One region of the Ensifer sp. 4252 genome, then DNA from elsewhere that is predicted to be linked to it. Evidence: riboswitches for the same ligand, from Rfam matches in the RefSeq annotation. Region 1 holds a riboswitch; each other region holds the start of a gene.
What was found. Region 1 has a riboswitch for cobalamin ahead of ABIE33_RS04085 (aromatic ring-hydroxylating oxygenase subunit alpha). Riboswitches for the same ligand answer to the same signal wherever they lie in the genome.

Region 1 (10,487 bases):
TCCTCCCAGACACCGGGCGCTTTCGCAGTTGCCGGCGCATCTTCGTTTGGCCGAACACTATTGATTTTTACGTAAACGTCAACGTCATTTCAGCCCCGCGCGGTGATGGTTGCCGGTGCTGACGGCACCGTAACAAAACTGTCATCAACGGCGCATAGAAGCCAGTAACGATGGCCATCGCCAAGGCGCTCAAATGAACCTGATTTCCCCCGAGATACCCGGCCTGGTCTGGGCCTACCGCTTCCTGCCTGGCGAAAGCCGATGCCAGCGCATCGCCAACGATGCCTCGATCGACGGTCTCATCCAGGGCGACGGCTGGGTCTGGCTGCATCTGGCGCTTTCGGACGCGCGAACGCCGGCGCTCATCGAGCGGATCGGCAACCTGTCGCCAGCCGCAGTCACGACGCTGACCAGCCACGATACCCAGGCCGCCATCACCGTTTCCGACGACATCGTGCACGGAACGCTGGTCGATTTCGAGCGTACTTTCGATGCGGTGACGAAGACGATCGGCTGGCTGCATTTCGCGGTCAGCGACAAGGTGATCATCACCACCCGGCTGCATCCGTTGCGCAGCATCGACCGAGTAAAGGCCGCGGTCGAAAAGAGCACCAAATGCGCGCGGCCGATCGATCTCTTCGAAATGCTGGTGGTTGAATTCCAGCGCACGCTGATCTCGCTGGTACTCGAACTGACCGAAGAGCTGAACGTCATCGAAGATCATGTCTACGGCGAAGCCGGCCACCGGCAGCAGCCGGGCCTGGCGCCGTTGCGCCGGACGGTGGTTCGTCTTCACCGGCATCTGCGCACGATCCTTGCGCTGCTTCGCCGCGCCGGTGCATCTGATGAAGACGAGGTGCCGCCCGGCTTCATCGACGTTACCGAGCGCCTCTACGATCGGCTCGAGGCCGTGGATCGCGACGTCTTCGCGCTCCAGGAACGCGCCAGGCTACTGCACGAGGAAATCGACAGCAAGATTTCGTCCGAAACCAACCGGCACCTCTACATCCTGTCGCTGATGACGGCCTTCCTGTTGCCGCCGACGCTGGTCACCGGCTTCTTCGGCATGAATACGGGCGCCCTCCCCTTCGCCGATGGCAGCGGCACGCTTTACGCGGCGCTGTTCATCGCGCTTTCCATGGGCCTTGCCTGGTGGATTCTCAGGCGGATCGGCATTCTGTAGCCGCAGCCCGACATGAAAAAGGCCGGGAGAATTTCGCGACCTCTCTTGCTTGCCAGCTCTTGCCGCCTCAGCTGTACGGTGAATAGCACTGCCGGCGCGGGGCGCCATAGGGCTGGTAGGTGTTGTCGTAAGCCCTGTAGGAGCGGTAGCGGTCGTAGCACCACTGCACATGGCGGCTGCCATAGGCAGGCGCGGGACGCTCGTAGCGCGGCGGCTGGGCAATGGCTCCGCCGATGATCACGCCGGCACCAAAGGCAGCCATCGGGTACCACCAGCCGTTGTAGTAGCGATAACCCGGACGGCGATAGTTATAACCGCGATAGCCGTTGTAATAGTAGTAATTGCCACGCCGTTCGTAGCCGGGTCGACGGTACTGGATCTCGGTGGCGTCGCTCTGCCGTTCAACACGCGGCGGAGCCGGCATGAAAGCCCGGGACGGCACAGCCGAAGTCATCAAGACCGCGGCAGCAATCACTGCGGAGAACCACTTGCCTGTCATTGTTCTCATATAACTCTCCATAAGAGCACCGTGCGCCTCTTCCGACGCCAGCGAGCCACCATCACAACCGCCAGTTTTGCGCGATTTTATCCCTGTGTCGATACTGATCCCGACTCTTGCTCGATCGAAAGCAACGAAATCCTGGCGCAACGCCTAAGTGACCGGTTTTGTTCCATGTTCCGGCATGCGAAGTCGCGCGTCCGGCCGACGATGCACATGGCGAGAGGCCGCCCTCGTTGTTGTGATAGGTGCTCTGTGGAGTTGCAGATAGCGGGCCGGCCCACGGTAGCGCCGACAACAGAAGAACTCGCTCATATACAGCCGCAAGTCTCTATACATTCGCCACGGTCTCAAGCACAGTCGGCTCGGGGACTGGGATTTACGATCCATTAACTGTAGAGTCGGCAATCTCACTGAATGGCAAAGCGGTATATCTCCACCATACGGATGATTCTGCGCCTCGCGACCCTTCTGGGTCTGGCTTTCGCGGCGGCGAACGCACGCGCCGCCGAGCTCGAGCCCTGGAAGTCGAAATCAAACGCCATCATCGTTGATGCCTATGAGATGAACAGCATCGACTGGGAGGCAATGCTTTCCGACAAGCGCATCTCCGGCTTCATCGGCAAGGCCTCCGACGGCCTGCCGGAAAGCTTTTCCTGCACTGGCGATCACGGCGGCGATACCGTCGCCCACTGCAAGACGATGTGGCGCAAGTACGCGGTCAGCCGCGAGCTGTACCAGACCCGCCGGATGATCGCCCGCGCCCATGGGCTGCTGTGGGGCGCCTACCATCTCGCCCGCCCCGGCAACCCGGTCGATCAGGCCAACCACTTCCTTGACTATGCGACCCCGCGCGACGACGAATTGATGGTGCTCGATCTCGAAGGCATCGACTCGGACAAATACATGTCGCTCGACGATGCGGCGATCTTTGCCGGACACATCAAGACCCGCACCGGCCGCTACCCGATGCTCTATACCAACCACGTCACGGCAAAATACATCGCGGCCAACCGCTCCAAGCATCGGCTGCTGTCGCGTCTGCCGCTCTGGTATGCCCGCTACAAGCCCGATATCCGTCAGGTTTTCCCAATGGGCAACTGGGACAGCTATGCGCTGTGGCAGTTCTCCTCCGGCACCAACTGCGGCAAAAAGCGATGCCCTTACCGTGTGCCCGGTACGCTCGACGACATTGATGTCAATGTCGCAGCAATGAACAGTGCCACCTTGCGATCAATCTGGGCCGGCGGCGCCCTGTTGCCGGAAAAGGCGATGCCGCTCGTTCTCATTGCCAAAGCCGACGACGGGGTCGGCGCGGCCAGCGCTGCCCAGGCGACGGTTAAAATCGAAAGCCAGCCCTTACTCATCAGCCGAGCCGAAGCTGCCAGTGCCGCCGGCGAGGGCGTCGACACGATGGCGACGGGATCGATCGATTTTGGCCGGCATGACCGCACCGTGCGACTGGCGGCCAACCGCTGACGGTTCAGTCGCGGAAAGAGCATCCCTCCCCGCGACCATCACCACACTGTCAGGCTTCGATCTGCACGTCTCCAAGCGGCCGCGAGCAGCAGGCGAGGATGTAGCCCTCGTCGATTTCGTCGTCGAGGATACCGCCGTTGTGGTTCATCTCGACCTCGCCGGCGACCTTCATCACCCGGCACGTACCGCAGATGCCGCCTTCGCAGGCGGCCCCGATCCTGACGCCGTTAGCCCGCGCAGCCTGCAGGATCGTCTGGCCGGGCTTGGCCTCGATCTCCTTGCCGCTCATGGTGAACACTACCTTGGCGCCTTGCGCCTCAGCGTCGGTTGCCGCGCCTGCCCTGACGGCGATCTCCTCGGCTGCCGGTGCCGCCGCCGGCTGGAAGCTTTCCTCGTGGTAACGGCTCATGTCGAAACCGGCCGCCTTCAGCAACTCGCGCACTCCGCGCATGAACGGCTCAGGACCGCAGCAAAACACCGTACGCTCCATGAAGTCGGGCGCAAGCAGCGGCAGCTTGGCACCGTCGATGCGGCCGCGCAGCCCGTGCCATCCGTGCCTTGACTCATGCCCCTCGACCACGAAGCCGAGGTTTAGCCCAGACATCTGGCGCGCCAGCACTTCGAGCTCCGAGCGGAACAGGAGATCATCGGGCCGGCGAGCGCAGGAAATGAAAGTGACATCGGTCTCGGGAACGCAATCCGCCATCCAGCGCGTCATCGACATCATCGGCGTGACGCCGGAGCCTGCCGATATGAACAGGTATTTTTCGCCGGGATGCCGCACGAAGCTGAAATCGCCAAGCGGGCCGAAAGCCTTCAGGCGCATGCCGGGCTTCAGGTGATCGAACATCCAGCGGGTGCCGATACTGTCGGCTTGCGCCTTGACGGTGACAGCAATAGACAACGGCCGCGAGGGCGTCGACGACAGCGTGTAGGTGCGCATCACCGGCTCGTCGTCCGTAACCGGCAGTTCGAGCGTGACGAACTGCCCGGGCAGATAACGAAACCATGCCGGCTTCTCGGCCCGGAACGTAAAGGTCATTACATCGGCGGTCTCGACGACCGCCGATGTGCATTCGAGCATGTGCTGCCTGTCGATCCAGACATGAAGCGCATCGAAGTGATGGAACGAGGATGCCATCTGCATGTCAGGCGACCCGGAAGAGCGGAGCAGCGTCGCCTTGCAGGCGCTGTTCCATGAACTTGCAATACCACTCGACGAACTGCATCACGCCGCCTTCGTGATCGGGCGAATAGGGGCCTGGCTGGTAGGCCGGAGAGCGAATACCGAAAGCGTTCTCCTCGACGATCTGTCGGTCCTGATCGTTGGTCTCGGTCCAGACATGCGTCAGTTCCTCGAGATTGTAGTCGACGCCTTCGACCGCGTCCTTGTTGACCAGCCACTTCGTCGTCACCTGTGTCAGCTCCGGGCCGAGCGGCAGCACACGGAAGGTGATGGCATGGTCGGCCAGCACATGGTTCCAGGTCGATGGATAGTGGAACAGCAGGAGCGTGCCGATATGCTTCTGGCTGACGTCTGCAGACAGCTGCTGCCGCACGGCGCGGGTGCCGGACATGGTGTAGCTCTCGGCGTCGTCGATCAACGGCATGCGCGCCGAGCGGAACTGGCCCGTATCGGACATGCGGAACTCGCTCGGCAGCCCGGCCGCTTCGCACTTGGCCCAGTGCGCGGCAATGACGGGATCATCCTTGGCGCCCTGCACACCGGTCGCCGTCGGCGCCTCGGGATAGGTGCGGCAAAGCTCGGGATGGTTGGCGGCGCAATGGTAGCATTCGCGGTTGTTTTCCCAGACGAGCTTCCAGTTGCCCTTTTCGATGATCGTGCTTTCGAAGGCGACTTTGGTTTCACCCAGGCGATGCGGCGCAAGATAGGGCGCGACCATGTCGCGGAACGGGCCGAAATCCATCGGCTGTTCGGACAGATTGATGAAGATGTAGCCGCCGACTGTCTCGCAGTGGATCGGCTTCAGGCTGTGGGCGGCCTTGTCGAAATCCTCCCCCATCTGGCGGGCAAAGAGCAGCGTGCCATCGAGCTCATAGGTCCACTGATGATAGGGACAGACGAGCTTGGCGGAAGCCCCCTTGTGCTGCGAGCAGACACGCGAGCCGCGATGGCGGCAGGAATTGTGCAGAGCGCGGATCGTGCCCTGTCGGTCACGGACGATGACGAGGGGGTAGTCGCCGACCTGGACGGTGAAATAGTTGCCGGCGCGCGGGATCTCGCAGTCGTGGCCAATGAACAGCCAGTCCTTGTACCAGATGCTCTCGAGATCCTGCCTGTAGTAGTCGGGGTCGATGTAGAAGGCCCGGTCGAGGCTGTAGCCGTCGCGTCGACCCTTCAGCTTGCGGAGCATATCGCCCTTGATGTCCATGTCCTGTCCTCGTTCGCCTTGTTTCGGAGAGGCAGGACTGGAACCCGCGCAGGCGCATTGCCTGTGCGATGACGGCTCCGATCCGGCTGCCCGCCGCAACCCGTTACGGTCTGTTCGTGTCAAGGCTGGTTTCCGGGCTCAGGAGCCGTCCGCAAGGACCAGCCCGGCGCCTTCCCGGACGGAACCGTCCAGTGGCTTTGTGCCGAGGCTTTCGCTCCACCACCGTTGCGGGGGCAGCGCCGGGTTTTGACCGGCTTCCCAATTCTCCGCCTTCCCTAAAAGGCAGCACCTTGAGTAGGCATATCTAATCGCCGAAGCCATCGTCGCAGCTGCCGATTAACGACATCCGATTCCAGAAAGACGACACAGCACATCGAGCGCATCAAACGCCTCGTGACTGGTCATTTTTCAGTGTAAACAATGGGATAGATCAAGGATTAGGCAATTGTCGCTTTTTCCGGCAAGGCTTGCGAGAAAGCGCGGATCCTTCGCCATTTTGCGACATGCCTGTCCGCGCCGCGGAGCCAGGTCCCCCGACGTGAGTGAAATCTTCCATTAACCATAATGCATTAGCGTCGCCTGACGGAGAAACCGGCCGAACCGGCAAACAGCGCATTGAAGTTCATGGCAAAGCTCAAATACTACGACGCCGCAGCCGAGAAGCTGCCAACGATCGCTCCGAAGACAGCGGTCCACACCGAGTTCCTGCGCACCGGCCGCATAGAAAGGCGCCAGTGGTCGCAGCGCGAACGGCGCTATCTGAGCTATGACGAGGTTGCCGAGCGCACCGGCCACAAGCTGAAGACCGCCGGCGAAACGACGCACAAGCGGATGAACGACTTCCATACCTCGATCCAGTTTCCCAAGATGATCTTCCACCGCACGCTCGCTGGCCGGCCGCATCTCGGCTATTGCCACGTGACGGCGGCAAGGACACCTCTTGCCCAATCCAAGGACGTCACCTGGTCGTTCTATTTCGCCAACTTCTTCTGCGACCTCGGCGACGAGAAACACTTCTTCGAACGCATCCAGACCGGCTATTCCCGAATGTACTTTGCCGTTGCCATCGAGCCCGACGCGCAAGAGGGACAGATGACCATCAATCGCAGCGTTCGCGACAACGGGCTGCTCTTTCGCACCGACGATCCGAAAGTCGCGCTCAAGAACGTGCTGATGCTCGGCGCACGCGACGAGGCACTGAGGCGCATCATTCGCAGCCTCTGAAGCGCAGACCCGGCTCCCTGAAGAAAATCGTTCTGTTTTCGCCGTGGCTCCTTTAAGGAAGCCTCGGAAAGGGAAAGGGAAACGGAAGCGACATGGCCGAAATCATCGATACACGGACCGAGCCGGAACGGGCGATCGAGCGCGCTTGTGCGGTGCTTGCCGAAGGTGAGCCCGTCGCCATCCCCACCGAAACGGTCTACGGCCTGGCAGCGGATGCCACCAATCCGGGTGCGATCAGCCGCATCTATGAAATGAAGGGGCGTCCACGCTTCAACCCGCTGATATCGCATGTGTCCGACATGGCGATGGCCGAAGCCCACGTGACATTCGATCCGTTGTCGCGGCGCCTGGCCGAGGCCTTCTGGCCCGGCCCGCTGACGTTGATCCTGCCCCAGCGCACGACAAGCACCGTGCATGCACTCGCCTCGGCCGGCCTCGACACGCTCGGCATCCGCATGCCTGATGGTTTCTCACGTCGTGTGATTGCCCGCTTCGGCGGCCCGCTCGCCGCCCCGAGCGCCAATACTTCGGGCAAGATCAGCCCGACAAGCGCTGCCCACGTGGAAGCCGATCTCGGGCCGCGCCTCAAGCTCATTCTCGACGCCGGTTCGGCGGAGATCGGGCTTGAATCGACGATCATCAAGGTCGAGGATGGCGCGCTGCGTCTGCTGCGTCCGGGCGGTCTCGACGTCCTCGAAATCGAAAGACTGACCGGCCTTGCCGTCTCGAGGCCCGAAAGCGCCGGAGCAACGATCGAGGCCCCGGGCATGCTCGCCTCTCACTACGCACCGGGCGCCGCGGTCCGGCTCGATGCCGCGGACGTGCGCCCGGGAGAAGCCCTGATCCGCTTCGGCAATGCGTCGCTGCCCGGCGAAGAGCACGCCGCGATCGTGCTCGACCTCAGCCCGGCAGGCAGCCTGCGGGAGGCGGCTGCAAATCTGTTCGACTATATGAAGAGGGCGGATGCCAGCAGCGCCGCAACCATCGCCTTCGGCCCCATCCCTTCGGAAGGGTTGGGCGAGGCGATCCTCGACCGGCTGCAGCGCGCTGCAGCCCCCAGAGACTGACCGACAGACACTGAAGCGCCGGCGGGCGCATTTGCGAAGGCAGGGCCATGACCACGACGATCCCCTCTCCCGAACTGATCGCCTCCTTCATCGACATCGTCGGCAGCGCCAATGCACTGACGAACCCCACGGACATTGCCCCGTACCTCGTCGAATCCCGCGGGCTCTACAAAGGAACTACGCCGATGGTGCTTCGCCCCGGTTCGGTCGAGGAAGTGTCGCGCATCATGAAGCTTGCAAGCGCGACCCGGACGGCGATCGTTCCGCAGGGCGGCAACACCGGCCATGTGGCCGGTCAGATCCCGCGCGAGGGCAAGGCCGATATCGTCCTGTCGCTGCAGCGACTGAACCGAATTCGTGACATCGACCCTGTCGGCAATGTCATCGTTGCCGACGCCGGCTGCATCCTTGCCGACATCCAGAAAGCGGCCGACGATAACGATCGGCTGTTTCCGCTGTCGCTGGGGTCGGAAGGCTCGGCCCGCATCGGCGGCAACCTCTCGACCAATGCCGGCGGCACGGCGGTGCTTGCCTATGGCAACATGCGCCAGCTTTGCCTCGGCCTCGAAGTGGTGCTGCCAACGGGCGAGATCTGGGACGGCTTACGCCGGCTGAAGAAAGACAATACGGGCTACGACCTGCGCGACCTGTTCATCGGTGCGGAAGGCACGCTCGGCGTCATCACTGGCGCGGTGCTCAAGATGTTTCCGAAGCCGCTTGGCCACCAGGTGGCCTTTGCCGGCGTCGGCAGCGTTGAGCATGCGCTTGCCCTGTTCGACAAGGCGTCAAGCCTCTGCGGGTCCGCGCTTACCGGTTTCGAACTGATGCCGCGCCTTGGGGTGGAGTTCACGACAAGGCATATTCCTGGCGTGCGCGATCCGATGGAAACCGTTCACCGGTGGTATGTGCTCATCGACATTTCCACCTCCGATTCCGCCGAAAGTGCCGAACGCATGGTGCATGAGCTACTGGAGCAGGGCATCGTCGCCGACCTGGTCGAGAACGCAGTGATTGCGACCAGCGAAGAACAGCGCAAGGCGCTGTGGCACATGCGCGAAAGCATGTCGCCAGCGCAGAAGCCGGAAGGCGGCTCGATCAAGCACGACGTGTCCGTCCCCGTTTCGAGCATTCCCGCCTTCATGAAAGAAGCCGATGCGGCGGTCATGCGGGCAATGCCAGGCGCGCGGATCTGCTCGTTCGGCCATATGGGCGACGGCAACATTCACTACAATATTTCCCAGCCCGTCGGCGCCGACAAACAGGCCTTTCTCGATCGCTGGCGGGAAATGAACGCCATCGTTCATGGCATCGTCGCGAAGTACAACGGCTCGATCTCGGCCGAACACGGCATCGGGCAGTTGAAGCGCGACGAGCTCGCCGAGGTCCGCCCCGAGATCGAAATCGAGCTGATGCGTCGCATCAAGCTCGCCTTCGACCCGGCAGGCATCATGAATCCCGACAAAGTCTTGCGGGCGCGTTAGCGCGTTTCCAGGAAAAAGGGATCGCGACACGCGCGAGCAGCGCGGGGTTTACCGGCCGCCGGCTCTCAGCTGGGCAAGCGAGAACAATGCGTCGGCACTGATGCCACCGCCGCTGCCGCCCGTCAGAATGGCAAGCCCCGGATTGACGTCCGTGTTGTTCTCGACGTCATAAAGCGCCGTAAAGCGCTTCATCAGCTTCTCAAGCTCCTCGGGATCCTGAAGATCCTTGATGTCCATCAGACGCTCGATGTAAGCGGCCTGCGTCTCGATCTTGGCGCTCGACAGGCCCTCGGGCATGCTGTAGGCGGTGCGAACGACCTGCATCAGCGCGTTGTCGGCGAGCAGGTCATAGGGCGTGGTGATCTCCGGCGCCTTGCGCTTGAAATAAAGCGCCAGGCGAACACCGGCATTGTCCTCGCCTTCGCTCTCCTCAAGCGTCTGGTTCAGGTAGAGGTCGAAGGTCATGGTGAGCCCACGCCGCGTCTGTATCTGCCCGGCTTCGCCTGAGACTATCTTTCCGTCCTTGTCGAAATTGAAGGCGGAAACGATCTCCCGATACTTCAAGCCGTTCGGATCGGTGTTGATGAAGCTCTTGCGATCGTTGAGGTCGGACGTGAACATCTGCTTGAGGTAGTCGGTTTTGACGCCCTCCGGGTCAATGCCGGCGCCGATCAGCACGACATCGACGAGGCGCTTGTCCTTGAGGAAATTGTCAAGCGTCTCGATCTTCTGGATCTGCGTCGTATAGTACTTGCTTTCCTCTTCCGCCTTCGTCTTGGCAGCCTTCTTTTCGTCCTCCGTGCCGAAGCGCGATTTCTCGACGATGTAGGCCTTGGCCGTGTTGACGATGTCTGCCTCGTTCTGTGCCAGCTTGGGTGAGCCAAGCGTACCGTCCGGATTGAAATTGAAAGCCTTCACCAGCTTGATATAGCGTTCGTCACGCAGCGAATTGGCGTAGCTCGTCGGATTGTTGAGATTACTGGTCAGAATCTGCTTCAGCTTGCGCGGTGTCAGGTCTTCGTTTTCGAGGCCAAAGGCGCTGAGCACGAAAGACCGCAGTTCGCTGTTGCCGACCAGATCATCGACCGTGCTCATGGTCTTGACCAAGAGCTTGTAGCGGCTGATCTTGCCCTCGTCTGCAGCATCGTCAGCGTCGTTGTA
Region 2 (10,487 bases), on a different contig from region 1:
AACGAGGAGGTTACCATGAACATTCGGCCAATGACTGCGCTTGTGACGCTTTGCCTGCTCGGTCTTGTCAGCCCGGCACAGGCAGCGGACAAGCCGACGGATCCACAGATCGCCCACATCGCCTACACGGCCGGAGTGATCGATGTGGAAAATGCCAAGCTTGCGATTTCGAAGTCCGGCAACAAGGACGTCGTTTCGTTTGCCGAGGATATGGTGCGCGACCATGAAACGGTGAACACGCAGGCGCTCGACCTCGTCAAGAAGCTCAAGGTGACACCAGAGGACAACGATACCAGCAAGGCGCTCTCGAAAGCGGCTGACGACGAACGCGCCAAGCTTGCCAAGCTCGACGGTGCGAGCTTCGACAAGGCCTATGTCGACAATGAGGTCGCCTACCACAAACAGGTGAACGGAGCGCTGGAGACCCTGCTCATTCCATCGGCCAGCAATCCAGAGCTCAAGGCACTGCTTGAGACCGGCTTGAAGATTTTTCAGGGCCACCAGCAGCATGCCGAACATGTTGCCGCATCGCTGAAATAGGCCGCAGCCATGCGATCCAGATTTTACCTCATCGCCATTGCCGGGCTTCTGCTCGGCAATGGCGTCGCCGATGTGCGGGCAGAAACAATCCGCGTGACGATTGAAAAAATGGACTTTGTCCCCGCACAGATCGAGGCAAGGGTGGGTGACACAATCGAGTGGGTCAACAAGGACATCCTCGTCCATACCGCGACCGTGAAGGGCGGCTGGGAAGTCCTGATCCCGGCCAAGGAGACCGCAAGTCTGGTCGTGCGGGAAGTGGGGCAGGTGGATTATTACTGCCGCTTTCATCCCAATATGAAGGGCCGCATTTCGGTGGCGGCGCCATAGGCCATTTGGAGGAAAACTGCGAAGCGGATTTCCAGGAAATGCGTCAAAACAAAGAGATAGAGCGTTTCCGAAACTCTGCCTGATGCGCAAACGGTCTGGCGCGACATGCCTTTACAACATCGGGTGGCTTGCCTTTGTCCGTCTTCGCTCCAGTTTCTCTTTCGTAGCGAGAACAGGTGCGATCATGGTCAGAGAGCGCAAGGCGATGCTGGTTCGTGTCAGCGGAAGAGTTCAGGGCGTCAGCTTCCGCATCTGGACCCGCCGCGAGGCGGAGCGCCTCGGCGTGACCGGCTGGGTGCGCAACGAGCGCGACGGATCGGTGGCGGCGATGATCGTCGGTTCCGATGCCGCCCTCGCAAACATGGTCGAGCGGCTCTGGATGGGGCCGGCCGACGCCTCTGTCGTTAGCGTCGAGACCGAACCGGTGGCCTTGCCCGATCCCGTGCAGGGCTTCCAGATCACCGGCTAGACGACAGCCAAGACCGGCGCGACGCCCTTTGCGGGAAGGTGCTTTGCCGTTGACGTCGCGGGAATGAGGACCGCCGGGGCGACCCGATGGCTCAAGCCGGTTGGCCGAAGCGCCCGGCCTTTCGCGAGGCTTGTTCGGTTTTGACCCGGCCATAGGCCCGCAGGAAGGTCTTGACGGCATTGCGGGCAGAGGTCTGCAACTGCTCTTCCGTTGGCGCTTCGCCGAAAGGGCCTGTTATCTGCATGTCCGCCTTGATCAGCGCCATGAACTGCCGCGCGGCAAGGTCGAGATCGTCGATCTCGAGCGAGGCTGCGTGGGCAAGCCGGGCAAACAGCGCCGAGAGTGCTGCGTCGATCTTGCCCGGTCCCTGTTCGCGCCAGATCCTGATCAGTTCGGGGTAGCGCTCGCCCTCGGTCTCCACCAGCTTCTGGATAAACTTGCCGTCCTGATTGCAGATGCAGTTCCGGTTGAGGCGGACTGCAAAGGCGGTGAGGTCGTCTTCGAGATTGTCGGCCCGCTGCGGAAAGGTCGCGAGGATCGAGAACAGCGCCGCGTTGGTGCGGTCCAGGATGTCCTGTACCACCGCCATGAACAGCGTCTCTTTTTCCCGGTAGTGATTGTAGACCGTCTGCCTGGAAACACAGGCTGCCGCAGCGATCTCGTCAATGCTGGCGCCGGAAAAGCCCTCGCGGCAGAAGACCTCGGCGGCCGCGTCGAGGATCGAGACGCGTTTGGCGCATTGACCTTTCTGGGTGGGGCCGCCGGCGGTCGGCAAGGCGGCTTGTCGTATTTTCATGATCCGACGATAGGACATGTTGACCGTTTGGACAATAGTGTCTAGTTTTACACGTGTGTCCAAATTTATGGACTATGTAGGTCAGCGCAGGATGCGTCTCCCAGACGTTCGATCCTGGCACGACCGGCTCATTCCAGTTTCAATCCCGGCGGCAACGAATGCAGGCGCGCATCCCCGTTCGTTTCGCGACCTCTGAAAGATCATCACCATGACGGCGTCCTTTCTACGCACTGCCATAGTCCTCGGTCTGATTTCAGCGATCGGGCCCTTCGCGATCGACATGTATCTCCCCGCGCTGCCGTCGATCGGCAAGGATCTCGGCGCAGAGACCGGTGTCGTGCAGCTCAGCCTGCTCGCCTTCTTCATTTCCTTTGCAATTTTTCAGCTCGTCTATGGCCCCCTGTCGGATATGTGGGGTCGCAAGGCGCCGCTCTATCTCGGCATTGGCCTGTTCGCGCTCGCCAGCATCGGCTGTGCGCTGGCGACCGATATCGAAACCCTCATCGCCTTCCGCTTCCTACAAGGCATCGGCGGCGCGGCCGGCATGGTCATCCCACGCGCCATCGTTCGCGACATGCACACCGGCGTTCAGGCGGCACGCCTGATGTCGCTGTTGATGCTGGTGTTCAGCATCTCGCCGATCCTGGCGCCGCTGACGGGCAGCGCCGTCATCGAGTTCTACGGCTGGCGCGGCGTGTTCTACGCGGTGATGATCGCAGCCTTCATCGGTTTGATCCTGCTGTCGACGCAGCTCGCCGAGACGCGGCCGAAGAAGGACAGGGCCGACAGCAATTTCGGCAGCGCAATCGCCGCCTACCGGCTGCTTCTGAGCGACCGGAACTTCCTGACGCTCACCTTCATCGGCGGCCTCGGCATTTCGAGCTTCCTCGTCTATCTCGCCAATTCGCCCTTCGTGCTGATCGATCACTACGGCCTGACACCGACGCAATATAGCTTCGCCTTCTCGATCAACGCGGTGTCGTTCTTTGCCGTATCGCAGGCGACCGGTTGGCTGGGTGATCGTTTCGGCCTCGTTCGTGTCATGCAGCTTGCCGTCGCCGGCTTTGCCTTGACCATGGCCGGCATGTTCATCGTCATGAGCCTCGGCTTCAATCAGCTGCCGGTCATGGCCGCATTCCTGTTCGTCGGCTACGGCGCCCTCGGTCTGGTCATTCCGACCTCCGCGGTGCTGGCGCTCGAGGATCACGGCGAGATTGCCGGTACGGCATCGGCGCTGATGGGCACGCTGCATTTCGTCACGGCGGCTGTTGCCATGATCGTTGCCGCCGTCTTTTTCGACGGAACCGCCCTTCCGATGGCCGCCGGCATTGCCATCTGCGCAGTCAGCGCGTTCCTGCTCACGCAGGCAACCATTGGCCGCAGCCGCGTGGTGCCGGCGGAGTAACACCACCTCGCGTCGCAACGGAAACAGTACGGCCGGTGAAGACCTTCTTGTCTTCACCGGCCGTACTGTCATGTGCCTGGGTTGAGCCTGCGGGCGACTACAAAATGCCCGTCAGAAATCCCAGTCTTCGTCCTCGGTCGCGACCGCCTTGCCGATGACATAGGAGGAGCCGGAGCCGGAGAAGAAGTCGTGGTTTTCGTCGGCGTTCGGTGACAGCGCCGACAGGATTGCCGGATTGACCTTGCAGGCATCGGCCGGGAACAGCGCCTCATAGCCGAGGTTCATCAGTGCCTTGTTGGCATTGTAGTGCAGGAACTTCTTCACGTCCTCGGTCAGCCCGACGCTGTCGTAAAGCGACTCCGTATACTTCGCTTCGTTGTCGTAGAGTTCGAGCAGCAGGTCGAAGGCGAAATCCTTGATCTCCTGCCGGCGCTCGTCGCTCAACCGCTCGAGGCCCTTCTGGAATTTGTAGCCGATGTAGTAGCCGTGCACCGCTTCGTCGCGGATGATGAGGCGGATCATGTCGGCGGTGTTGGTCAGCTTGGCGCGGCTCGACCAGTACATCGGCAGATAGAAGCCGGAGTAAAACAGGAAGCTCTCGAGGAAGACGCTGGCGATCTTGCGTTTCAACGGATCCGCGGTGCGATAGTGCTCGAGAATGAGCGCCGACTTCTTCTGGAGATGCTCGTTTTCTTCCGACCAGCGATAGGCGTCGTCGACGTCAGGCGTCGAGCAGAGCGTCGAAAAGATCGAGGAGTAGGAGCGCGCGTGCACCGCTTCCATGAAGGAGATGTTGGAATAGACCGCTTCCTCATGCGGCGTGATCGAATCCGCCATCAGGGTCGGTGCGCCGATGCTTGTCTGGATCGTGTCGAGCAGGGTCAGGCCGGTGAACACGCGGATCGTCAGCTGCTGCTCTTCCGGCCGCAACGCCGCCCAGGAGGGAATGTCGTTCGAGAGCGGCACCTTTTCCGGCAGCCAGAAATTGCCGGTGAGCCGGTTCCAGACTTCGAGGTCCTTGTCGTCCTCGATCCGGTTCCAGTTGATGGCGCGCACGGCCTGCGAGCCCTTGGGCGTCTTGGTCTTCACTTGGATGTTCATCGTGTTCCCCGGGGTATCACAGTGCGCAGGAGACGCAGCCCTGCACTTCCGTGCCGGACAGGGCCATCTGACGAAGGCGGATGTAGTAGATCGTCTTGATGCCCTTCTTCCAGGCATGGATCTGCGCCCGGTTGATGTCGCGGGTCGTCGCCGTATCCTTGAAAAACAGGGTCAATGACAGGCCCTGGTCGACATGCTGGGTCGCGGCCGCATAGGTGTCGATGATCTTTTCCGGACCGATCTCGTAGGCGTCCTGGTAGTAGTCGAGATTGTCGTTGGTCATGAAGGCGGCGGGGTAATAGACGCGGCCGATCTTGCCTTCCTTGCGGATCTCGATCTTCGAGACGATCGGATGGATCGAGGAGGTCGAGTGGTTGATGTAGGAGATCGAGCCGGTCGGCGGCACGGCCTGCAGGTTCTGGTTATAGAGGCCCGAGGTCATCACGGCCTTCTTCAGCGCCAGCCAGTCTTCCTCCGTCGGGATATCGATGCCTGCGGTTTCGAAGAGTTCGCGCACCCGCTCTGTCGCCGGCTGCCATTCCTGTTCGGTGTATTTGTCGAAATACTCGCCAGAGGCGTATTTCGAGTGCTCGAAACCCTTGAAGCTCGTTCCGCGTTCGACGGCGATCCGGTTCGAGGAGCGGATGGCGTGGTAGGTCACGGTGTAGAAGTAGATATTGGTGAAATCGATGCCTTCGTCCGAGCCGTAATAGACCCGTTCGCGGGCCAGATAGCCGTGCAGGTTCATCTGGCCAAGGCCGATCGCATGGCTATCGTCGTTGCCCTTCTCGACGGAGGGAACCGAAGAGATGTGGCTCATGTCGGAGACCGCCGTCAGCGCCCGGATCGACGTCTCGATCGTCTTGCCGAAATCGGCACTGTCCATCGCCGCTGCAATGTTCAGCGAACCGAGATTGCAGGAAATGTCCTTGCCCATATGCTTGTAGGACAGGTCGTCATTGTACTCGCTGGCTTCGCTGACCTGGAGGATTTCCGAGCAGAGGTTGCTCATGGTGATGCGGCCGGCGATCGGGTTGGCGCGGTTCACCGTGTCTTCGAACATGATGTAGGGATAGCCGGACTCGAACTGGATTTCCGCCAGCACCTGGAAGAACTCGCGCGCCTTGATCTTCTTCTTGCGGATCCGGCTGTCGGCGACCATCTCCCGGTATTTTTCGGTGACCGAGATGTCGGTGAAGGCAACGCCATAGACGCGCTCCACGTCATAGGGCGAGAACAGGTACATGTCCTCGTTGTTCTTGGCGAGTTCGAAGGTGATATCGGGAACGACGACGCCGAGCGACAGCGTCTTGATCCGGATCTTCTCGTCGGCGTTCTCGCGCTTGGTATCGAGAAAACGCATGATGTCCGGGTGGTGGGCGTTGAGATAAACGGCACCTGCGCCCTGACGGGCGCCGAGCTGGTTGGCGTAGGAGAACGAATCCTCCAGCAGCTTCATCACAGGAATGATGCCCGAAGACTGGTTTTCGATCTGCTTGATCGGCGCGCCAGCCTCGCGGATGTTGGTGAGCGACAAGGCGACGCCGCCGCCGCGCTTCGACAGCTGCAGCGCAGAATTGATGCCGCGCGCGATGCTCTCCATGTTGTCCTCGACCCTCAGCAGGAAGCAGGAGACGAGCTCGCCGCGCTGTTTCTTGCCGGCGTTGAGGAAGGTCGGAGTCGCCGGCTGGAAGCGGCCGGAGATGATTTCGTCGACCATGTCGCGCGCCAGCGCTTCGTCGCCGCGCGAAAGCGTCAGCGCCACCATGCAGACCCGGTCCTCGTAGCGCTCGAGGTAGCGCTTTCCGTCGAAGGTCTTCAGCGTGTAGCTGGTGTAGTACTTGAAGGCGCCGAGGAAGGTCGGGAAACGGAACTTCTTGTCATAGGCATGGTCGAACAGGTCGCGCACGAAGTTGAACGAATACTGGTCGAGAACCTCCTGCTCGTAGTAGCCTTCGACCACGAGGTAGTCGAGCTTCTCGCGCAGGTTATGGAAGAATACGGTGTTCTGGTTGACGTGCTGCAGGAAGTACTGCTTGGCCGCCAGCCGGTCCTTGTCGAGCTGTATCCGGCCGTCCTCGTCATAGAGGTTCAGCATCGCGTTCAGCGCGTGGTAATCGAGCGCCGCTTCCGTCGCCTTCAAAGGGCGTTCGAGTGTTGAGACGTCCAAAATCGTTCCATCCCGTTTTTGACATTGGCGACGTCCTCGTCGGTTCCCAAGAGTTCGAACCGGTAGAGATAGGGCACCTGGCACTTGGCCGAGATCACGTCACCGGCGATCCCGTAGGTCGCGCCGAAATTGCTGTTGCCCGCGGCAATAACGCCGCGGATGTGGGAGCGGTTGTCCGCATCGTTCAAGAAGCGGATCACCTGTTTGGGCACGGCGCCCCGGCCGTCGTCACCGCAATAGGTCGGCACGACGAGCACATAGGGTTCGCGAACGTCGAGCGGCGTGTCAGCCGTGCTGACGGGAATGCGTCTGGCGCGCAGGCCGAGCTTGCCGACGAAGCGATGGGTGTTTTCCGAGCGGGTGGAAAAATAGACGAGCAGCCCCATCGCGCCGCACCTCCTTCAGGAGAGGGCGCTGATCTTGTCGGGGCGGAAGCCTGCCCAATGTTCCGGACCGGCAACGACGACGGGAAGCTGCATGTAGCCGAGGCCCTTGACCGTCTGGAGCGCGTCCTCGTCGATCGAGATGTCGATCACCTCGTATGCGACGCCCTGGCGGTCGAGCGCGCGGTATGTGGCGGTGCATTGGACGCAGGCGGGCTTGCTGTAGACGGTGACGTTCATTTCTTCCTCGTTGGGTCGGCTGGATCTGGACATGAAAAGGCAAACGGACACGCGAACGCGATCCGGCAATGCAGGGCTGGCATGATTGCGGCTTGCTCGGATCGAAACGATCGAGCGCACCTGTTCGTCAGATGCGCGGGTTTCCGCGCCTCTTCATTGGCGAATGATAGGAATTCGATGACGCGGACATGACTTCACCCCGAAGTTGAAGACGGTGCTTCCGGGAGACGTCGAGACAATCAGGCAGGGTTCATCCTGCCTCAATTACTCCTCTGACTCCTCCGGACACCCCGCCCGTGGACGTTTATCGATCGAGGCAGGTCTCCTGGCTCACGGGTCGGTGCTTCTGGCCGGACCTTCCCGAAGCCTCATGCTTCAGTGGCCGAATGCTGGACAGTCGCTCGCCGTTTACAGTTGCGGGGGCAGCCACGGCTTAGCCAAGCGAAATCGCTACGACGCACCGTATTCCCATCTTCGCTCCCAATCCTTGCGAATCGGAAGAACCTCGAACACTAGATATAGTATATGGGTGGGAAATCACGTCAATAGGTTCGATGCCGAGCTGATCGGCGGAGCCGACAATATTTTTTCAGGTGTGGATAACGGGGAGTAAAGGCGAGCTTCCAAAGAAACCTGTGGATGGAGAGCCGTCGTCGACGGCTCCCCTTGCAGAAATGGTCAGGCCGCGAAGGCGGGAACCGGACGATTGTCCCGGTCGACAGCCACCATGATGAAGGCACCACGGGCAGTCAGTCTCCGTTCGGCCGCCAACAAATCCACCGACCACAACTCGACCTCGACCGTCGTAGAGCTCCGTCCGGTGCGCACGATTTGGGCGACAAGCTCGATGACCGAGCCAACTTTGATCCGATGCTTGAAATCGATGCGCTGGCAGGAGGCGAGCACCATTGTCTTGCGGCTCGCCCGTGTCGCCGCAACGAAGGCCGCCTTGGTCATCTGCGCGAGCGCGTCGCCGCCGAACATGGCGCCGAAGCCGTTGGCCTGATCGGGAAAGACGATGTCGACCATGCGCACGGCATCGTCTTTTGTCGGGCCGATCATGACGCTGCCGAGTAAAGGCAACGTCCAGCCGATGTCCTTGCCCTCGGGCATCGCGACCATTGTGAACTGTCCGCGGGTGCAGAGATCGCGGGTGCCTGCGGTTAGATCCTCCGCGCTCATATCGACTTCGACCACGATCGAACGCCGCCCGACCCGAGTCGGGCGACCGGTGAAGCTGACGATGTGGCCGATGCGGGCAGGGGCGCGGAAATCGACACGATCGCAGGAGGCGGTGACGAAGGGAACGCGGCCGTGGCGCGTCGCGACGATGAAGGCAATCCGGTCCATAAGCGCCAGGCCCGCACCGCCAAAGAGCGTGCCATGGTGATTGGTGTCGCCGGGAAAGACGATGTCGATCAAGGTGGCAGGCGCCGGGGTTTCCCCCGACGCCGTCTCGATATTGCTATCGCCCATCATGCGTTTGCGGCCTCTCGCCGGCCGGCAGTGAAGGACTGCCGCAGCGTTTGTGCCGCCTGCACCATGTTGACGAGTGCCGGGCGCACTTCCTCCCACCGCCGTGTCTTCAGGCCGCAATCCGGATTGACCCAGATCTGCGCCGGCGTCAGGCCATCGGTCGCCTTTTCGATCAAATGCACCATCTCGTCGACCGAGGGCACCCGCGGCGAGTGGATGTCGTAGACCCCGGGGCCGATCTCGTTCGGATAGGCCTGATCGGTAAAGGCACCGAGCAGTTCCATCTTCGAGCGCGAGGTCTCGATGGAGATGACATCGGCATCCATCGCCGCGATCGCTGCCATGATGTCGTTGAACTCCGAGTAGCACATGTGGGTGTGGATCTGGGTTTCGTCACCGACGCCCGAGGCGCTGATGCGGAAGCACTCCACAGCCCAGTCGAGATAGGCCTTTCGATCGGCCTGCCTAAGGGGAAGCCCTTCGCGCAACGCCGGTTCGTCGATCTGGATCACGGCGATGCCGGCCGCTTCCAGGTCCGTCACCTCGTCGCGCAGCGCCAGCGCGATCTGACGGCATACGATCGACCGGGGCAGGTCGTCGCGCACGAACGACCATTGCAGCATCGTCACCGGGCCGGTGAGCATGCCCTTCATCGGCCTGTCCGTCAGCGACTGCGCATAGGTTGCCCAATCCACCGTCATCGGGTTCGGCCGCGAGACATCGCCGAAGATGATTGGCGGGCGGACATAGCGCGAGCCGTAGCTCTGCACCCAGCCGCTTTGGGTGAAGGCATAGCCGGAAAGCTGCTCGCCGAAATACTGCACCATGTCGTTGCGTTCGAACTCGCCGTGCACCAGCACCTCGATACCGATCTCCTCCTGCCAGCGCACGGCCTTCTCGGTTTCCTGACGCAGATAGGCGAGGTAGTCGACATAGCTGAGCTCGCCCTTGGCATGCAGCGATCGTGCCTGGCGCACTTCGGGTGTCTGCGGGAAGGAGCCGATCGTCGTCGTCGGGAAGAGCGGCAGTGCCAGCCTTTCCTCCTGCAGCCGCCGACGTGTCGCAAAGCCCGATTGGCGGCGGCTGTCCGCTGCCGTCAGGTTCTTAAGGCGTCCGGCAACCAGCGGGTCGTGGACCTTGAGCGAGGTCAGCCGCGCCTCGGCGGCTGCGATCGACCTTGCAAAGACCTGCTCGGGATTGGCAAGACCGGGCTCGAAGGCGCGGGCAAGCAGGCTGAGCTCGTCCAGTTTCTGCAGGGCGAAGGCAAGCCAGGAGACGAGCTCCGGATCGAGCGCCTTTTCGAGATCGAGGTCGATTGGCACGTGCAACAGGGAGCACGACGGTGCAAGCTCGATACGGTCGCGGCCATGCGCCTCGATCAACGGCTGCAGCCGGCGGAAGAGACCGGCAAGATCGGTCCGCCACACATTGCGGCCATCGACGACGCCAAGCGACAATACTAGCTGCGCCGGAGCCGATTGAAGCAGGAGGTCGAGCTGCTGTGGTGCACGCACCAGATCGACATGCAGCCCGGCAACCGGCAGCGAAAGGGCCGTCGGCAGGTTGTCACCGATCGC
Region 3 (10,487 bases), on a different contig from region 1:
TCGTGACCAAGGTCGTGGATCAATCGCGTCACTTCGCCGGTACCGCAGGCAAGTTCGAGCACGCGCAGCGGCTCGGCCCCGAGAAAGTCGCGTACCGGCTTTTGCCAGGCATCGAACTCCGGGCCGGGCGGGATGCGGTGGCCGAAGGCGAGGTCGAAGGTTTCGGAGCGCTTCGACCAGTAGTCGCGGATCTCGTCCTTGAGGTCGAAATTTGCCCGGATGTCCGGCCCGGCGCTTTCAGCCAGCTCGCTCATTGCGCCGCCTTTGTCTGATCGATGCGCGCGAAGATCGCGTCGAAGCGGCCGCGCGCGCGTCCTGGTACTTCGGCCTTGCGTAAGGCATCGGTCAGTTCGGCCTCGCCGACCTTGATCAGCATCACCATGCCCATGGCGAAATGCGGCGAGCACTTGATGCCGTATAAGCCTGATGTGTCGAAGGTGACCTCGATCTCCTCGTTGATCTGGCCCTTGAAGCCGGCATAGTCCGCGGGAACCATGCCGTCGATCGAGGTGGCGTTGTGGCTCCTGTGCCCGGCACGGAACTTGACGCTGTCGCCGGGCTTCAGCTCGACATAATCGGGCTCGAACACCATCGAGCCGTTCTCGCCGCGATTGAGCATCTTCACTTCGATGGTCTCGGCCAAGGCCGGTGCGGCGGTAAGCCCGAGGGTAATGAGGGCGGCGGCGAGCCTAACGCGCATGGTCATGTCTCTTCGTGGTGTCGGATATCAGATGCAGTTTTGGCCGCGGGCGCCGGTAGCGCACGAAGCAGCTGCCGTCCTCGTCTCGCTCGACGGTCGCCGCGACGCCAAAGACCGCGAGGATGCGGCCTTCCGTCAGGATCTCCGTCGGGGTGCCGAGGGCCACGATGCGGCCGCGATCCATCACCGCAACGCGATCGCAGAAGACGGCGGCGTGGTTGAGATCGTGCAGGGCGGCAACGACCGTCAGCGGCTGCCCGCGGACAAGTTCGAGCAGACCGATCTGGTGGTGGATGTCGAGATGATTGGTCGGTTCGTCGAGCAGCAGGATCTGCGGCTGTTGCGCCAGTGCGCGTGCGATATGCAATCGCTGGCGTTCGCCACCGGAGAGCGTGTGCCACATGCGACCGGCAAAATCGCTCATGCCCACATGGTCCAGCGCCCGGTCGACAATGTCGGTATCGCGGTTCGACCAAGGTGAAAGCGCACCGAGATGCGGGGTCCGTCCAAGCTCGACCGCCTGGCGGGCGGTGATGCGTTCGGTGGTTTCCGCCTGCTGCTCGACCAGCGCGACGCGTTGCGCGATGTCGCGCCGTGTCGTTTTCGCGAGCGAGCGCCCTTCGAGGCTGACGGTGCCGGATTTCGGCGGGCGTATGCCGGCCAGCAGCGAAATCAGGCTGGTCTTGCCGGAGCCGTTCGGGCCGATAATCCCAAGAAATTCACCCGAGATAACCTCGAGATCGACAGCATCGACGATCAGCCGGCCGCCGGCCGACCAGGAGACGGCCTCGGCCTTGAGGCTCATGACGCAGCCCTCCCGCGGCCGAGGATGAGCGCGAAGGCTGGGGCACCGACGAGGGCGGTGATCACGCCGATCGGCAGCACCTGGCCGGGAATGATGACCCTCGACAATATATCGGCCGATATCATGAAGATCGCGCCGGTAAGCGCAGCGGCCGGCAACAGCAGGCCGTGGCGCACGCCGACCAGGAAGCGTGCCGCATGTGGGATGACCAGGCCGACGAAACCGATGGAGCCGACGATGCTGACCATCACCGCCGTCATCAGCGCGGTTGCCGAAATCAGGGTCGCGTAGACCCGCTTCACCGGAATGCCGAGCGAGGCGGCCGATTCCGCTCCGAAGGTGAAGGCGTCGAGCGCGCGGGCGTGCCAGAGGCAAATGAGAAGGCCGCCGAGCGCCACCGGCAGGGCCAGCGCCACATCCGGCCAACGCACGCCCGAGAGATTGCCGAGCAGCCAGAACATGATGCCGCGGGCCTGCTCGGCATTGGCCGATTTGGTGACGATGAAGGAGGTGAGCGCGTTGAACAGCTGTGAGCCGGCGACCCCGGCAAGAATGATGGCACCGGTGCCGCGGCCTGCCCTGAGCGCCAAGAGGGAGACCAGCGCGAAGGCGAAGACCGCGCCGAAGAAGGCGCCGAGAGAAAGCGTCAGCATGCCGGCGCCGATACCGAGAATGGCGACGGCCACGGCGCCGGTCGATGCACCGGCGGAGATGCCGAGAATATAAGGATCGGCCAGAGCGTTCCGGAGCAATGCTTGCAGTACCACTCCGCAGAGCGAAAGCGCCGCCCCGCAGCAGGCAGCCACCACCGCACGGCTGAGGCGATAATTCCAGATGATGCCCTCGTCGATGGCATCGAGCGGGTATCCCGCGCCCCACAGGCGGTTGGCGACGGTCTTGCCGACGACGTCGAGCGGAATGGCGGTCTCGCCGATGGCGGCACCAAGGGCCAGCGCCAGGAAAAGCAGTGCGAGCGCCGTCAGGACGGCGCTCGTGCGGTTGATCGTTGGAGGTATTGACCTCACTTCGCCAGGCCGGCTTTTTCGACCGCGTCGGCCAGCACCTCGATGCCCTCGATCGTGCGGATCGTCGGGTTCATCGCCTGTGCGTCCATGATGACGATATGGTCGGCCTTGACCGCCGGCATCAGGCTGGTGACCGGGTCGGACTTCAGGAACTTCATCTTCAGTTCCCAGTCGTCGGCCGGGAAGCGGCGACGGTCCATCTTGCCGATCACGACGATCTTCGGATCGGCCTTGGCTATGGTCTCCCAGCCGATGGTCGGCCATTCCTCTTCGGTCGAGACGACATTCTTGATGCCGAGCGCCGACATGATGTAGCCGGGCGCGCCATTGGTGCCGGCGACATAGGGATCGATGTCCATCTCTGCGCTGGAGAACCAGAAGACCGCCGACAGCTTGCCATCGGCATTGGCGATCTTGCTGCGAGCGGCTTCTTCGCGCGCCTTCAGCTTGGCGATCAGCGCTTGCCCGCGGTCCTGCACGTCGAAGATTTCAGCGAGTTCGGTGACCTCCTGGTAGATCAGGTCCATCGAGAAGGCATTGTGGCGCACGCCATCGCCGCCGGCCGAATTGTCCTTGGCGGCGCAATCGGCAGGCGAGACATAGACGGGGATCGAGAGTTCGGCGAACTGCTTGGGTGTGGCGACGATGCCTTCCGGGCCGACATGCCACTGGAACTGTGCGGTTACCAGATCCGGCTTGGTGGCAACGACGCTTTCGAAGCTCGGGTCGTTGTCGGCAAGCCGCGGCACCTTGTTGTTGACGTCCTCGTAGCCATCGATGACCGGGCCGATCCACACGGCAGTGCCGACGACCTTGTCTGCGAGGCCAAGAAGATAAAGGATTTCCGTGGTGCTCTGACCGATCGAGGCGGTGCGCGTCGGCGCCGCCTTAAAGGTAACCTCCTGGCCGCAATTCTTTAAGGTCAGGGGGTAGCTCGTCGCGGCCGCGAGAGCGGTCGAGGGAGCGACGGTCAGAAGGAGGGACACGGAAACGGCCAGGGATGGGCAATGACGCCCGACGGCATTCAAAATGGCTTTCAAGGGAATTCTTTCTTCTCGTGAGCTGCGAAGGTCAGCCGAAGCGGCGACAGCTGGCCGGTCGAATTTCGGGAGACAAACGATCGCTGACGTCGAGAAGGACGGGAAAAGAGGGCGCAAAGCCGCCGGATATGCGGATCATGGACAACTCCTGTTCCGGGCAACCCCGCCCGTGACGCTGGATCTTCTGCTTGACGGCAGGTCTCCTGGCTCGCGGATCAAGCGCCTTCCACCTGCCTTCCCGCAACGCGCCTGGCGCAATCGCAGTGGCATGGCGCGCTGTCGCGCCACTTGGGTGTCCGGCATTCCGCTTACAGTTGCGGGGGCAGCCACGGTCTCGGTCCCTTTTGGGTCGTCCTCACCGTGTTCCCTATTAATCCCCGTCGAAGTCATCCTTCGGGGAACCGTCGGCGGTACCCTTAGTGTTCCGGTCCGCCTGGCGTCAAGCCGACAGGTGGCGGAAACAGTGATGGGCCGATCACCTTGGGGCGGCTTACCGTAAAGCGTGGCAAGGCCCCGCATTCGCCGAATTGTCGCGAAACCGTTCAAATTGTTTCATGCCGCTGTTAACTCGCTGACATGCGAACAGCCAAAGGTCCGGCACGCGAAATCCCGCTTTCGCAGGGCTCGAACCGGAGGCTTGTTTGGCCGAAATCCTCACCACGCTGTCCCGCCGTTCCTTTCTTCTGTCCGCCGGCGCTGCCGGTCTTGTGGCGTCCTCCGGTCTTGCAACGCCGTTCTATGCCCGAGGCTACGGCCGGCCGGAATTCATCCATGGTGTGCAGTCGGGCGATGTCGACACAAGCTCCGGCATGGTGTGGACACGGGTCGACAGTCCGTCACGAGTGACACTGGAGTACTCGACGACCGAGAGTTTTTCCAATCCGGTGCGTCTCGCCGATCTCACCGCGACACCGCAGACGGACTGTGCGGTGAAATGCGCGCTTGAGGATCTGCTGCCGGACCAGGACATCTTCTATCGCTTCACCGCGACCGACCTTTACGACGTCAACCGGGTGTCCGAACCTGTCATCGGCCGATTTCGCACCGCGCCGTTGCGCAAGCGCTCGATCCGCTTCGTCTGGTCCGGCGACACGGCCGGCCAGGGCTGGGGCATCGACGATGTCGGCATGAAGACCTATTCCACCATGCGCCTGCACGAACCGGACTTCTTCATTCATTCCGGCGACACGATCTATGCCGACAACCCCATTCCCGACGAGATACCCCTGCGCGACGGCGGCATCTGGAAGAACCGGGTGGTGACGCATGAGAAGTGCGATGTCGCGCGCACGCTCGAGGAATATCGCGGCCAATGGAAGTACAATCTGCTCGACAGCCACGTCCGTGACCTCAACGCGGTCTGCCCGACCTTCTATCAATGGGATGATCACGAGGTTCTGAACAATTGGTCGGCCTCGACGGACCTTCGCGACGACCCGCGTTATCCGGAAAAGGACGTTGCCGTCTATGCCGCCCGCGCCGCCCGGGCGTTTCACGAGATGACGCCGATCCGCATGCCGCCAACCCAGCCCGGCCGGATCTTCCGCAAGATCGCCTACGGTCCCCTGCTCGATGTCTTCTTCGTCGACCTCCGCTCCTATCGCGGGCCCAACCAGGGGGAGGGCGATGACGGCCTGTTCGGCTGGCGCCAGGCGGATTGGTTGAAGCGGGAGCTTGCCGCCTCGCGCGCGGTGTGGAAGGTGATCGCCTGCGACATGCCGATCGGTCTCGTCGTCTGGGACGACTATACCAACAGGCGTGGCTCGGACGCGATCGCCAATGGCGACAATGGTCTGCCGACCGGCCGCGAGACGGAATTTGCCGACCTGCTCCGCTTCATCAAGGATAACGCCATCGAGAACCTCGTCTGGCTGACGGCGGATGTGCATTACACGGCGGCGCACCACTACGACCCGTCGCGGGCGGCCTTCAAGGATTTCCTGCCGTTCTGGGAGTTCGTTTCCGGGCCATTGCATTCCGGCACCTATGGTCCGAAGGAGCTGGACATGACGTTCGGCCCGGACGTGCGCTTCATCAAGGCATCCGGCGGCGGCATCGACAGCAACCTGCCGCCTTCCGCCGGGCTGCAGTTCTTCGGCATCGTCGATATCAACGGTCAGACGAAGCAGATGACGGTACGGCTATTGGATCGGCAGGACCAGGAACTGTGGCGCGTGACACTCGATCCGGCCGCAATCGCATGAGCATTTTGGCCGTGGCCGATACCTTGCCAGAGCCGGTTGGCGGGACCCTTCCCGGTTGCAAACCCATGGCCTGTCGGGACTTTGGCGTCGGGCTCTTGCGCGCGCCCCCCTTTCGCAATCGCAAAAAAACCTGTATGAGCCCGACCATTGAAAAAGCGGCGTGGCCCATTGGGGCGTGCCCTAAACCTTCCGAGACGAAAAATGAGCATTCGTAACATCGCGATTATCGCGCACGTCGACCATGGGAAAACGACCCTTGTCGACGAGCTTCTGAAGCAGTCGGGCTCGTTCCGCGAAAACCAGCGCGTTGCCGAACGCGTCATGGACTCCAACGACATCGAAAAAGAGCGCGGCATCACCATTCTTGCCAAGGCGACGTCGGTCGAGTGGAAGGGCGTGCGCATCAACATCGTCGACACCCCCGGCCACGCCGACTTCGGCGGTGAAGTCGAGCGCATCCTGTCGATGGTGGACGGCGCCATCGTTCTCGTCGATGCCTCCGAAGGCCCGATGCCGCAGACAAAGTTCGTCGTCGGCAAGGCGCTGAAGGTCGGCCTGAAGCCGATCGTCGCGATCAACAAGATCGATCGCCCGGACGGCCGGCACGAAGAAGTCATCAACGAAGTCTTCGACCTCTTTGCAAACCTCGACGCCACCGACGAACAGCTCGACTTCCCGATCCTCTACGGTTCGGGCCGTGAGGGCTGGATGAACGTCGCGCCTGAAGGTCCGAAGGACCAGGGCATGGCACCGCTTCTCGACCTCGTGCTGAAGCACGTTCCCGAGCCGACGGTCGCCGAAGGCCCGTTCCGCATGATTGGTACGATCCTGGAAGCAAACCCCTTCCTCGGCCGCATCATCACCGGCCGCATCCATTCGGGTTCGCTGAAGCCGAACCAGCCGGTCAAGGTTCTCGGCCAGGACGGCAAGCTGCTCGAAAACGGCCGTATCTCGAAGATCCTCGCATTCCGCGGTATCGAGCGTCAGCCGATCGAAGAAGCCCATGCAGGCGACATCGTCGCGATCGCCGGTCTGACCAAGGGCACCGTCGCCGACACCTTCTGTGACCCGTCGGTCTCCGAAGCGCTGACCGCACAGCCGATCGACCCGCCGACCGTCACCATGTCCTTCATCGTCAACGACAGCCCGCTTGCCGGCACCGAAGGCGACAAGGTGACGAGCCGCGTCATTCGCGACCGTCTGTTCAAGGAAGCCGAAGGCAACGTCGCGCTGAAGATCGAAGAATCTTCCGAGAAGGATTCGTTCTTCGTATCCGGTCGTGGCGAATTGCAGCTCGCGGTTCTGATCGAAACCATGCGCCGCGAAGGCTTCGAACTTGCGGTCTCGCGTCCGCGCGTTGTCATGCACAAGGATGAGAACGGCCAGCTTCTCGAGCCGATCGAAGAAGTCGTCATCGACGTCGACGAAGAGCATTCCGGCGTCGTCGTTCAGAAGATGTCCGAACGCAAGGCCGAGATGGTCGAGCTGCGTCCGTCGGGCGGCAATCGCGTCCGTCTGGTATTCTTCGCGCCGACCCGCGGCCTGATCGGCTACCAGTCGGAACTGCTGACGGATACGCGCGGCACGGCGGTCATGAACCGTCTGTTCCACGCCTACCAGCCGTACAAGGGCGAGATCGGCGGCCGCGTCAACGGCGTGCTGCTCTCCAACGACGCCGGCGAATCGGTTGCCTATGCGATGTTCAACCTGGAAGACCGTGGCCCGATGATCATCGACGCCGGCGAGAAGGTCTATGCCGGTATGATCATCGGCATCCACACGCGCGACAACGACCTCGAAGTCAACGTGTTGAAGGGCAAGAAGCTCACCAACATGCGCGCCTCCGGCAAGGATGAAGCCGTCAAGCTGACGCCGCCGATCCGCATGACGCTCGAGCGCGCGCTGTCCTGGATCCAGGACGACGAGCTGGTCGAAGTCACGCCGAAGTCGATCCGTCTTCGCAAGATGTATCTCGACTCGAACGACCGTAAGCGCTTCGAGAAGTCGCGTACGGCCGGCGCCGCTTAAGCCATTCCGAGAATAATCGGCAATTTTTAAAACCCCGGAGCAATCCGGGGTTTTTTGCTGTGTGTGCCAGCGGGGGGCGGCTTGCGGATAAAGTTAAAAAGGCGTTAACCTTCCACAGGATGCCGTTAAAGTTGCCTGTGGGTTAACGCGACGCGGCTCCCGGGCGGGATTCCTGTTCGCCCTGTGTGCGTTTAGAGTCGTGAGTCATGAAGACTGTTTCGATCGAGGTCAGACCTGGAGAACCGCAAGAGGCGTCGGCGATTGCCGACGTGCATCGCGTTTCATGGCTGCAGGCCTATGGCGGCATCATTCCGCACCGCCCCCTGGTCCAGATGGTCAATCGTCGAGACGAGGTCTGGTGGCGCAAGGCGACGCGGGGGCCTGCGACCTTGCTGGTCGTCGACGTGGCGGGAACGATTGCCGGCTACGCGACCCTCGGCCTCAGCCGCGCCAAGGCGCTGCCGCAGGAAGGCGAAATCTACGAGATCTACCTGCGTCCGGAATACCAGGGCATCGGCCTTGGACGGGTTCTCTTCGGCGAAGCCAAGAGCCTGCTGCGGTCGCTCGGCTGCAGAGGGCTCGTCGTCTGGTGCCTCGAAGACAGCGATCACGCCTATCAGTTCTTCCAGGGAGCCGGCGGCAGCGACATTGCCGAAGGCATGGAAGATTTCGGCGACAAGCACCTCAAGAAGATCGGCTTTGCCTGGAACTGACGCCTGCCGTGCAAGGCCTCGCTGGCTCTTGCGGTAGCCGCTCTTTCCGAAATCACTCCGGCAGTTCGTTGTTGGATTCGGCGGCCTTTTCGCCGCGTTTGCCGTGGAATGCCGCCTGGTCGACGCCGCAGCGAAATGTCGGTGCCACCTCGTCGGCGACCTTGCGGGCGACCGCGTTGGGATCAGGGTTGGCAAGCGCATCGACATAGCCGGCGACGCAGCCCTTGCCGTCATTCTTCTCGGCCACCTTGGAGACGACGAGAACCTGCCCCTCGAGCGCCGGGACCGATTCACCGGTCTTCGGATCGGGGTTCTCGATGAACCAGCGCAGGATTGTCGCAACCGGAGTGCCGCCCTTGGCGACGCGCCATTCCACCATGTTGCCCGCGTGGTTGAAGGGGATGAAGCTCTCGAACGCCCCGTCGAGATAGCGCTTGTCGATGTGTCCGAAGGAGAAGCTCTGGCGAACATCGATCTCTTTGAAATGGACGGGATAGTCGCCGTAACCGGGGCAGCTCATCAGGGCATACATGCCCGGCTCGTCGGCAATCGTCTTGCACTTGTTGCGGCTGACGTCGACATAGACGCTGTCATTGGCAATGGCTGATCCGGCAGACAGCAGGATCAGCGACAGGCACGCAACCTTTCCGTTCATCATGACCTCCCTTCGACAGGATTTGTCGACCTGTCCCGGCCATTCGACCACGACAAAACGACCGCTTGAATCTGCGCTGCGGACGAAAGTTATATTGCATCGCGGCATGTTTCCCTTTATCCGACGGGCAAACGTCCCAACTGACCCTGGAGTAGTCCATGCGCATTGACGCGATTTCCATCGGAAAGAATCCACCAGAAGATGTCAACGTGATCGTTGAGGTTCCCGTTGGCGGCCATCCCATCAAGTATGAGATGGACAAGGAAGCCGGTACCCTCGTCGTCGACCGTTTCCTCTACACGCCGATGCACTATCCGGGGAACTACGGCTTCGTGCCGCACACGCTTTCCGACGATGGCGATCCGATCGACGTTCTGATCTGCAACACCCGTCCGCTCGTTCCGGGCTGCGTCATCAACGTCCGCCCGATCGGCGTGATGATGATGGAAGACAACTCCGGCAAGGACGAAAAGATCATCGCGGTTCCGTCGGGCCACCTGACGCAGCGCTACGACAAGGTCCATGAATACACCGACCTGCCGGAAATCACGCTCAAGCAGATCGAGCACTTCTTCGAGCACTACAAGGATCTGGAGCCCGGCAAGTGGGTCAAGATTTTTGGCTGGAAGGATGCCGCCGTCGCCAAGCAGCTGATCAAGGAAGCTGTCGAGCGCGCCAAGGGCGAAAAGAAGTAATTAGGTTTGTTTGCCGACCAGTTCGGCAAGCCGCTTCAAAACATCCTCCGGGTCGGCGTCGATCCGGAGGATTTTTTTGCGCTGTGTTTCGCCTGAAATGAAGGAAATACGGTTCTTCGCGATGCCGATCTTTTTGGCGAGAACGGCGATCAAGGCCTGGTTGGCCTTGCCCTTTTCCGGAACGGCGCGCACGCGGACCTTGAGGTGGTCCTGCCCGTCGGCGCCGCTCTCCACCCCATCGATCCCGTCGCGTCCGCCGTTCGGTGTCAGTCGAACGGTGACGCGCACGTGATCGCCGTGGGCGGTGAACGCTTGGCTCGTCAATGGATCAGCGCAGGAGCGCCGGCGCGATCGTCGTGTTCAGGAACAGCTGGATGAAATAGAGGATCACCAGCACCACCAGCGGCGAAAGGTCGACGCCGCCCATGTTGGGCAGGACCCGGCGGATCGGACGATAGAGCGGCTCGGTCAGCTGGTAGAGCGAGCGGCCGATCATGTTGATCGCCTGGTTGTTCACGTTGATGACGTTGAACGCATAGAGCCATGAAAAGATGGCGGACGCGATGATCAGAAACCACGCGATGTTGATAATAAAGTTCAAGGTGCCGATGACAGCAATCAT

Region 2: linked by a shared signal. The riboswitch ahead of nrdH (glutaredoxin-like protein NrdH) and the one ahead of ABIE33_RS04085 (aromatic ring-hydroxylating oxygenase subunit alpha) in region 1 are both predicted to bind cobalamin.
Region 3: linked by a shared signal. The riboswitch ahead of ABIE33_RS07675 (ABC transporter substrate-binding protein) and the one ahead of ABIE33_RS04085 (aromatic ring-hydroxylating oxygenase subunit alpha) in region 1 are both predicted to bind cobalamin.

The regions. Positions count from the first base shown of each region.
Region 1 covers NZ_JBNDIU010000001.1:812,918-823,404, forward strand. The annotation lists gene ABIE33_RS04065 (transporter) at 194-1,183, shown strand; gene ABIE33_RS04070 (BA14K family protein) at 1,251-1,682, opposite strand; gene ABIE33_RS04075 (glycoside hydrolase family 25 protein) at 2,100-3,161, shown strand; gene ABIE33_RS04080 (2Fe-2S iron-sulfur cluster-binding protein) at 3,211-4,308, opposite strand; gene ABIE33_RS04085 (aromatic ring-hydroxylating oxygenase subunit alpha) at 4,310-5,554, opposite strand; cobalamin riboswitch at 5,661-5,862, opposite strand; gene ABIE33_RS04090 (DUF6656 family protein) at 6,179-6,778, shown strand; gene ABIE33_RS04095 (L-threonylcarbamoyladenylate synthase) at 6,871-7,845, shown strand; gene ABIE33_RS04100 (FAD-binding oxidoreductase) at 7,893-9,326, shown strand; gene ABIE33_RS04105 (DUF1217 domain-containing protein) at 9,375-10,487, opposite strand, start outside.
Region 2 covers NZ_JBNDIU010000005.1:137,670-148,156, forward strand. The annotation lists gene ABIE33_RS13795 (DUF4142 domain-containing protein) at 16-540, shown strand; gene ABIE33_RS13800 (cupredoxin domain-containing protein) at 550-870, shown strand; gene ABIE33_RS13805 (acylphosphatase) at 1,055-1,339, shown strand; gene ABIE33_RS13810 (TetR/AcrR family transcriptional regulator) at 1,431-2,135, opposite strand; gene ABIE33_RS13815 (multidrug effflux MFS transporter) at 2,344-3,540, shown strand; gene nrdF (class 1b ribonucleoside-diphosphate reductase subunit beta) at 3,652-4,641, opposite strand; gene nrdE (class 1b ribonucleoside-diphosphate reductase subunit alpha) at 4,658-6,811, opposite strand; gene nrdI (class Ib ribonucleoside-diphosphate reductase assembly flavoprotein NrdI) at 6,781-7,197, opposite strand; gene nrdH (glutaredoxin-like protein NrdH) at 7,213-7,434, opposite strand; cobalamin riboswitch at 7,733-7,957, opposite strand; gene ABIE33_RS13840 (acyl-CoA thioesterase) at 8,113-8,910, opposite strand; gene metE (5-methyltetrahydropteroyltriglutamate--homocysteine S-methyltransferase) at 8,910-10,487, opposite strand, start outside.
Region 3 covers NZ_JBNDIU010000002.1:151,617-162,103, reverse strand. The annotation lists gene ABIE33_RS07695 (class I SAM-dependent methyltransferase) at 1-254, opposite strand, end outside; gene ABIE33_RS07690 (pseudoazurin) at 251-706, opposite strand; gene ABIE33_RS07685 (ABC transporter ATP-binding protein) at 690-1,505, opposite strand; gene ABIE33_RS07680 (FecCD family ABC transporter permease) at 1,502-2,530, opposite strand; gene ABIE33_RS07675 (ABC transporter substrate-binding protein) at 2,527-3,528, opposite strand; cobalamin riboswitch at 3,747-3,991, opposite strand; gene ABIE33_RS07670 (alkaline phosphatase D family protein) at 4,212-5,774, shown strand; gene typA (translational GTPase TypA) at 5,976-7,802, shown strand; gene ABIE33_RS07660 (N-acetyltransferase family protein) at 8,009-8,515, shown strand; gene ABIE33_RS07655 (hypothetical protein) at 8,568-9,170, opposite strand; gene ppa (inorganic diphosphatase) at 9,329-9,865, shown strand; gene ABIE33_RS07645 (DUF167 domain-containing protein) at 9,866-10,189, opposite strand; gene ABIE33_RS07640 (YggT family protein) at 10,194-10,487, opposite strand.